Piscinibacter gummiphilus: one gene and its partner. The main gene of each other region encodes a partner of the protein of the gene in region 2 in a complex. Links are inferred from orthologs where the notes say so. Each region holds a gene or a part of one and is shown on either strand. Other genes may lie near its edges.

Region 1 (3,956 bases), 3.2 Mb from region 2 along the record:
GCCCGACGAGTCCGAGACGCGCGCCGACCTCGCGGAATCCCGCCGCGACGACAGCGTGCCCGCTTCCGAACCCGCGCCGCGCGCGGCCGCCGCGAAGGCCTCCGCGTCCGCATCCGCCAAGGTGCCTCCGCGCCGCACGGTGGTGATCGCCGGCGCCGCCGCCGTCGTGCTCGCGGTGCTGGCCGGCGCCGGCTGGTACGTCTGGGGCGGCGGTTCGCCCGTCGCGCCGCAGGTCACCGACGAGCGCCTGGGTGTCTACGGCCTCACGGCCGACGCCCGCACCGTCTTCCGCTCCGACTACTGGCCCGCCGGTGGCAACAAGGCCTTCGCGGCGTCCACGGGTGGTGCCTTCGGCTACGTGGCCGGTGCGGCGTCCGACCAGGAGGCCGCGCAACGTGCGCTCGCGGATTGCGAGGGGCGCCGCAAGCCCGAGATGTCGGCCTGCCGGCTCGTCAACCTGACGGGCAACTGGGCACCCGTGGGCCCCTGACGGTTCAGCGGGAGAGCAGCGGCGCGAGGTAACGTCCCGTCACGCTGTCGGGCGCCGCGGCGACCTGCTCGGGGGTTCCCTGGGCCACCACCCGGCCGCCGCCGGCCCCACCTTCCGGGCCCATGTCGATGATCCAGTCGGCCGTCTTGATCACGTCGAGGTTGTGCTCGATCACCACCAGCGTGTTGCCGGCGTCGCGCAGCTGGTGCAGCACCTTCAGCAGCAGGTCGATGTCGGCGAAGTGCAGGCCGGTGGTGGGTTCGTCGAGGATGTAGAGCGTGCGGCCGGTGTCGCGCTTGCTCAGTTCGAGCGCGAGCTTCACGCGTTGCGCCTCGCCGCCCGACAGCGTGGTGGCGCTCTGGCCCAGGCGGATGTAGCCGAGGCCCACGTCCAGCAGCGTCTGCAGCTTGCGCGCGAGGTTCGGCACGGCGCTGAAGTACGCGTGGGCGTCCTCCACCGTCATGTCGAGCACCTCGGTGATGTTCTTGCCCTTGTACTGCACCTCGAGCGTCTCGCGGTTGTACCGCCGGCCGTGGCAGACGTCGCACGGCACGTACACGTCGGGCAGGAAGTGCATCTCGACCTTCAGCACCCCGTCGCCCTGGCACGCCTCGCAGCGGCCGCCGGCCACGTTGAAGCTGAAGCGGCCCGGACCGTAGCCGCGCTCGCGTGCGGTGGGCACCTCGGCGAACAGCTCGCGGATGGGCGTGAAGAGGCCGGTGTACGTGGCCGGGTTGCTGCGTGGCGTGCGGCCGATGGGGCTCTGGTCGACGTTGATGACCTTGTCGAACGCGTCGAGCCCCTCGATGCCGTCGTGGGCCTCGGGTTCGGTGTGGCTGTTGTAGAGGTGGCGGGCCACCGCGGCGTACAGCGTGTCGTTGACGAGCGTGCTCTTGCCCGAGCCGGACACACCGGTCACGCACGTCATCACGCCCACCGGCACGTCCACGGTCACGCCCTTGAGGTTGTTGCCACGGGCGTTGAGGATGCGCAGGCCGGCGATGGGCTCGCGGCGCTGTTCGGGCACCGCGATGCGCAGCACCTGCGCGAGGTACTTGCCGGTGAGGGACTCGGCGTTCGCGGCCACCTCCGCCGCCGTGCCCTGGGCGATCACCTGCCCCCCGTGCACGCCGGCGCCGGGGCCCATGTCGATCACGTGGTCGGCGGCGCGGATGGCGTCCTCGTCGTGTTCGACCACCAGCACGCTGTTGCCGAGGTCGCGCAGGTGGCGCAGCGTGCCGATCAAGCGGTCGTTGTCGCGCTGGTGCAGGCCGATGCTCGGTTCGTCGAGCACGTACATCACGCCGGTGAGGCCCGAGCCGATCTGCGAGGCGAGCCGGATGCGCTGCGCCTCGCCGCCGCTCAGCGTGTCGGCGCTGCGGTCGAGGCTCAGGTAGTTCAGGCCCACGTCGTTCAGGAACTTCAGCCGCGAGCGGATCTCCTTGATCACCTTGTCGGCGATCTCGGCCTTCGCGCCTTTCAGTTCGAGGCGGCCGAAGTCGTCGAGGCACTGGCGCAGCGTCTTGTGCTCCACCGTGTAGATGGGTTCGCCCTTGGAGCCGTCGGCCCCGGACAGGAACACGTGCCGCGCCTCGCTGCGCAGCCGCGCGCCGTGGCACTCGGGGCACGGGCGCGGGGCCTGGTAGCGCGACAGGTCCTCGCGCACGGCGGCCGAGTCGGTCTCCTTGTAGCGCCGCTCGAGGTTCGGGATGATGCCCTCGAACGCATGCGTGCGCCGCACGCTGCGCATCTTGCCGTTGGCGCCCTCGGCCTCGTAGACGAACGCGATCTCCTCCTCGCCCGAGCCGTACAGCAGCGCCTTCTGCGCCTTCTTCGGCAGCTTCTCGTACGGCGTGTCGATGTCGAACTTGTAGTGCCTGGCCACGCTCTCGAGCAGCGAGAACGTGTAGCCGTTGCGCCGGTCCCAGCCCTTGACCGCACCGCTCGCGAGGCTCAGCGACGGGAAGGCGACCACGCGCTCGGGGTCGAACGCGGTCACGTGGCCGAGGCCGTCGCAGCTGGGGCACGCGCCCACCGGCGAGTTGAACGAGAACAGGCGCGGCTCGAGTTCGCTCAGGCTGTAGCTGCAGACGGGGCAGGCGAACTTGCTGGAGAACAGGTGCTCGGCACCGGTGTCCATCTCGAGCGCCATCGCGCGGCCGTCGGCGATGCGCATCGCGGCCTCGAAGCTTTCGGCGAGGCGCTGCTGCAGGCCCGGCTGCACCTTCACGCGGTCGATCACCACGTCGATGTCGTGTTTCTCGCTCTTCTTGAGCTTGGGCACGTCGGTGGCCTCGTACGTGTCGCCGTCCACGCGGAAGCGCACGTAGCCCTGGGTCTGCATGTCGGCGAAGAGGTCGCCGAACTCGCCCTTGCGGTCGCGCACCACCGGGGCCAGCACCATGAGCTTCGTGCCGGCGGGCAGCGCGAGCACCGCGTCCACCATCTGGCTGGTGCTCTGCGCCTGCAGCGGTTCGTCGTGCAGCGGGCAGTACGGCGTGCCGGCGCGGGCGTACAGCAGGCGCAGGTAGTCGTGGATCTCGGTGACCGTGCCCACGGTGGAGCGCGGGTTGTGCGACGTGGCCTTCTGCTCGATGCTGATCGCGGGGCTCAGGCCCTCGATCACGTCGACGTCGGGCTTGTCCATCAGCTGCAGGAACTGGCGCGCGTACGTGCTCAGGCTCTCGACGTAGCGGCGCTGGCCCTCGGCGTACAGCGTGTCGAACGCGAGGCTCGACTTGCCCGAACCGCTCAGGCCGGTGATGACCACGAGGCGGTTGCGCGGGATGTCGAGGTCGATGTCCTTGAGGTTGTGGGTGCGTGCGCCACGCACGCGGATCGTGGGGGCCTCGATGGAGGCTTCCGCGGTCAGGGCCGCCTCGATCCGGGCGGCGGGGTCGTCGGTCAGGGCAGGGCGGGGCGGCATGAGGGTCACGCGGAAGGGAAACGGAAGATGATAGCGAGGCCCCCTGCCAACGCGCGTCAGCAGGGGCACCGTTCAGGGGAGCGTCTCGAGGGCTTCCAGCAACCGGCGTGCCGCGGGCGCCCCCACCGGGGCCTGCCACGTGCCGCCGGGCGAGAACCAGAACACCGCCTGGTCGGTCACCACCCAGCGGTGCGCGGGCTGGCCGTCGAGCAGCAGCTGCAATTCGGCGGCGCCGGTGCGGGGGCCGGAGGCGGCGGTCCAGCCTGAACCGGCGGAGGCGTCGAGCAGGGCGAGCCAGTCCGACACCGGTGTGCCCGCCGGCTGGGCCATGCCGCTCTGGCGCTGCCAGGTCCAGCGGTCCGGCGTGGCGGCGAGGGCGGCGCGCACGTCGGCCAGGCGCGCCGGGGTGGGCGCGAAGGCCGCACCGGCGGACGCCTCCGCCTGGCGGCGCAGCGCGCCGCTCGGGGCCATCGACTTGCGCTGGCTGTCGGCCCGGGCGGATTCGGCGGCCGCTGCGCGGCGTTCCGCCGGGGCCTCGGC
Region 2 (4,390 bases):
AGGCCAGCGCGGCCATCAGCGGACCCAGCCGGAACATCTGCGGTGTCTGGGCCTGCCACATGCCGCCGCGGTCCACGGTCTCGCCCACGCGGCCGTCCGACTCGCGCTTGAGCGTGTCGGGCACCGGCAGGGCCAGCAGGCCGCCCACCGGGTCGGGCAGGCACGCGTCGATCAGCGTGTCGATCCACTCGGGCCGCACGAGGCAACGCGCCGCGTCGTGCACCAGCACCCAGTCGTGCAGCCGCGCCCCGCGGGCGAGCAGTTCGCGCAGGCCCTGGGCCACGGTGTCGGCGCGGGTGGCCCCGCCGCCGTGGCACACCCAGCCCGCGAAATCCGGCGCATGGACCGGGAACGCGGTGTCGCCCGGGCTCAGCACCACGAGCACGGCCTTCAGGCGGGTCACCGCGGCGAGCGCCTCGAGCGTGTGGGCCACGAGGCTGCGCCCCGCCACGTCGGCGTACTGCTTGGGGCCGCCGGCGCCGGCGCGCTGCCCCACGCCCGCGCAGGGCACCACGGCATACAGGTCAGGAGGGATGTGTTCGGTCATCGGGTCGTCGGAAGCATGCGAATTCTATAATCCGTCATTCACCGCCCCGGGGCCGTCACAGGCCTTCCGGGGCGTTCTGGTTTGGTTCGTCGACTCCGCATGCAACTGCCCACCCTCGCCCCCGGAAAACGGTTCACGCTGCCCCGCCCGGTCGGTTCGTCCGACGCCCTGCTGCTCGCGCGGTTCGCGCAGGCCCAGAAAGAGAGCGGCCGCCTCACGGCCGTCTTCACCGCCGAGCCCGCCGACACGCAGCGGCTCGAAGACGAACTCGCCTTCTTCGCGCCCGAGCTGCGCATCGCCGTGTTCCCCGACTGGGAGACGCTGCCCTACGACACGTTCTCGCCGCACCAGGACCTGATCTCCGAGCGCCTGGCCACGCTGTGGCGCATCCAGCAGCGCGAGGTCGACGTGGTGCTGATGCCCGCGTCCACCGCGCTCGTGCGCCTCGCACCACCCAGTTTCCTCGCCGCGTACACGTTCCACTTCAAACAGAAGGAAAAGCTCGACGAGGCCGCGCTGAAGTCCCAGCTCACGCTGGCCGGCTACACGCACGTGAGCCAGGTGGTGTCCCCCGGCGAGTACGCCGTGCGCGGCGGCCTGATCGACCTGTTCCCGATGGGCTCGCTGGTGCCGTACCGCGTGGACCTGTTCGGCGACGAGGTCGACAGCATCCGCACCTTCGACCCCGACAGCCAGCGCAGCCTGTACCCCGTGCCCGAGGTGCGCCTGCTGCCCGGCCGCGAGTTCCCGATGGACGACGACGCCCGCACCGCGTTCCGCGCCCGCTGGCGCGAGCGCATGGAGGGCGACCCGACCAAGGTGCGGCTCTACAAGGACATCGGCACCGGCATCGCCACCGCCGGCATCGAGTACTACCTGCCGCTGTTCTTCGACCAGACCGCCACCATCTTCGAGTTCCTCGGCGAGGACGCGGCCGTGGTGCTGCACGGCGAGGTCGACGAATCGCTCAAGCGCTTCTGGACCGACACCCGCGAGCGCCACCGCTTCCTGCAGCACGACAAGGAGCGCCCCATCCTGCCGCCGGAGGACCTGTTCCTGCGCGCGGAGGACTTCTTCACGCTCGCCAACGCCCATCCCGCGCTGGCGGTGCGCGGCAAGGAGCCCGTGGACTGGGCCCGCCCGCTCACCGACCTCAGCATCGACCGCGGCGCACCCGAGCCGCTCAAGCGCCTGCAGCAGCACCTTGCCAGCACCGCCCACCGAGTGCTGATCGTCGCGGAGAGCGCCGGCCGCCGCGAGAGCCTGCTGGAGCTGCTGCGCGACAGCAAGATCGACCCGCCGAGCGTCGAGGGGCTGATCTCGTTCGAAAGCGGTGACGAGAAGTTCGCGATCGCCGTGGCGCCGCTCGCCGAGGGGTTCTTCTGGACCGAGCCCGGCATCCAGTTCGTCACCGAGACGGAGCTGTTCGCCACCACGCCGACCACCCGCCGCCGCCGCAAGCAGGAACAGGTCAGCGACGTCAACGCGCTGATCAAGGACCTGTCCGAGCTGAAGGTGGGCGACCCGGTCGTGCACTCGAACCACGGCATCGGCCGCTACGTGGGCCTGATGAACATCGACCTGGGCGACGGCCCGAGCGAGTTCCTGCACCTCGAATACGCGGACAAGGCCACGCTGTACGTGCCCGTCGCGCAGCTGCACCTGATCAGCCGCTACACCGGCGTCAGCGCGGAAGAGGCGCCGCTGCACAAGCTGGGCTCGGGCCAGTGGGACAAGGCCCGCCGCAAGGCCGCCGAACAGGTGCGCGACACCGCGGCCGAGCTGCTGAACCTGTACGCCCGCCGCGCCGCGCGCGAGGGTTACGCGTTCCGTTTCACGCCGCACGACTACGAGGCCTTCGCGTCCAGCTTCGGCTTCGAGGAGACGCCCGACCAGAAGGCGGCCATCCACGCGGTGATCCAGGACATGATCTCGCCGAAGCCGATGGACCGGCTGGTGTGCGGCGACGTGGGCTTCGGCAAGACCGAAGTGGCGCTGCGCGCCGCGTTCGTGGCGGTGAACGCCGGCAAGCAGGTGGCCATCCTCGCGCCCACCACGCTGCTGGCCGAGCAGCACTACCAGAACATCTCCGACCGCTTCGGCAAGTGGCCGGTGAAGGTGGCCGAACTCTCGCGCTTCCGCTCCGCCAAGGAAATCAAGGTCGCGATGGAAGGCATCGCCGACGGCACGATCGACATCGTCGTCGGCACCCACAAGCTCATCAGCCAGAGCGTGAAGTTCAAGCGCCTGGGCCTGCTGATCATCGACGAGGAACACCGCTTCGGGGTGCGCCACAAGGAGGCCGTGAAGGCGATGCGCGCCGAGGTCGACGTGCTGACGCTGACGGCCACGCCGATCCCGCGCACGCTGGGCATGGCCCTCGAAGGCCTGCGCGACCTGAGCGTGATCGCCACCGCGCCGCAGCGGCGCCTGGCCATCAAGACCTTCGTGCGCAGCGAAAGCAGCGGCACCATCCGCGAGGCCGTGCTGCGCGAACTCAAGCGCGGGGGTCAGGTCTACTTCCTGCACAACGAGGTCGAGACCATCGGCAACCGCCTGCAGAAGCTGCAGGAGCTGCTGCCCGAGGCCCGCATCGCCATCGCCCACGGCCAGATGCCGGAGCGCGAGCTGGAACACGTGATGCGCGACTTCGTGGCCCAGCGCCACAACGTGCTGCTGTGCTCCACCATCATCGAGACCGGCATCGACGTGCCGAGCGCCAACACCATCGTGATCAGCCGCGCCGACAAGTTCGGCCTCGCGCAGCTGCACCAGCTGCGAGGCCGCGTCGGCCGCTCCCACCACCAGGCCTACGCCTACCTGCTCGTGCCGGACGTCGAAGGCCTCACGAAGCAGGCCTCGCAGCGCCTGGAAGCCATCCAGAACATGGAGGAGCTGGGCTCGGGCTTCTACCTCGCGATGCACGACCTGGAGATCCGCGGCGCCGGCGAGGTGCTCGGCGACAACCAGAGCGGCAACATGATGGAGGTGGGCTTCCAGCTCTACAACGAGATGCTGTCGGAAGCCGTGCGCTCGCTGAAGGCCGGGCGCGAGCCCGACCTGCTCTCGCCGCTGTCGGTCACCACCGAGATCAACCTGCACGCCCCCGCGCTGCTGCCCAACGACTACTGCGGCGACGTGCACACGCGCCTGAGCCTCTACAAGCGGCTGGCCTCGGCCGAGAAGGCCGACCAGATCGACGCGATGCTCGAGGAGATCACCGACCGCTTCGGCAAGCTGCCGCCGCAGGGCCAGACCCTGTTCGACGTGCACCGCCTGCGCGTGCTCGCCAAGCCCTACGGCGTGGTGAAGATCGACGCCGCGCCGGCGCTGATGGTGCTCAACTTCAAACCGAACCCGCCCATCGACGCCATCCGCATCATCGAGCTCGTGCAGAAGAACCGCCACATCAAGCTCGCCGGCAACGACAAGCTGCGCATCGAGCGCGAGACCAAGGACCCGAAGGACCGGGCCCAGCTCATCCGCGACGTGCTGCGCCAGCTCGGCCAGCCGAAGGCCGAGGCCTGACCCCTACCCATCCCACGCCACCATGACCACCGAATTCCAACCCGGCCTCGTGATCCAGGGCTTCACCGCCCCCCTGCCCCTGTCCCGCTTCAAGGTGATCGCGTTCGACATGGACTCGACGCTGATCAACATCGAGTGCATCGACGAGATCGCCGACGCCGCCGGCAAGAAGGCCGAAGTGTCGGCCATCACCGAGGCCGCGATGCGCGGCGAGATCACCGACTTCAAGGACAGCCTGCGCCGCCGCGTCGCGCTGCTGAAAGGGGTGCCCGCCACGTTCCTCGAACAGGTCTGGACCGAACGACTGCGCCTGAA

What was found. The genes of interacting proteins can lie anywhere in the genome.
Region 1: the proteins of mfd (region 2) and uvrA are in contact, whole or in part, in a crystal structure (PDB 4DFC), measured with the Escherichia coli proteins. The link is inferred for Piscinibacter gummiphilus from one-to-one orthologs.

What each region holds. Positions count from the first base shown.
Region 1 is NZ_CP015118.1:315,837-319,792, forward strand. Bases 295-3,804 are described here. They hold uvrA (excinuclease ABC subunit UvrA), read right to left. Parts: upstream 3,417-3,804; coding sequence 495-3,416; downstream 295-494. Other genes in these bases: A4W93_RS01375 (hypothetical protein), read left to right, coding at 295-490; A4W93_RS01385 (hypothetical protein), read right to left, coding at 3,489-3,804. Also shown: more of A4W93_RS01375, read left to right, coding at 1-294; more of A4W93_RS01385, read right to left, coding at 3,805-3,956. UniProt on the Escherichia coli protein: The UvrABC repair system catalyzes the recognition and processing of DNA lesions. UvrA is an ATPase and a DNA-binding protein. A damage recognition complex composed of 2 UvrA and 2 UvrB subunits scans DNA for abnormalities.
Region 2 is NZ_CP015118.1:3,478,002-3,482,391, forward strand. The notes cover bases 332-4,275. They hold mfd (transcription-repair coupling factor), read left to right. Parts: upstream 332-646; coding sequence 647-4,075; downstream 4,076-4,275. Other genes in these bases: ispD (2-C-methyl-D-erythritol 4-phosphate cytidylyltransferase), read right to left, coding at 332-547; serB (phosphoserine phosphatase SerB), read left to right, coding at 4,098-4,275. Also shown: more of ispD, read right to left, coding at 1-331; more of serB, read left to right, coding at 4,276-4,390. UniProt on the Escherichia coli protein: Couples transcription and DNA repair by recognizing RNA polymerase (RNAP) stalled at DNA lesions. Mediates ATP-dependent release of RNAP and its truncated transcript from the DNA, and recruitment of nucleotide excision repair machinery to the damaged site.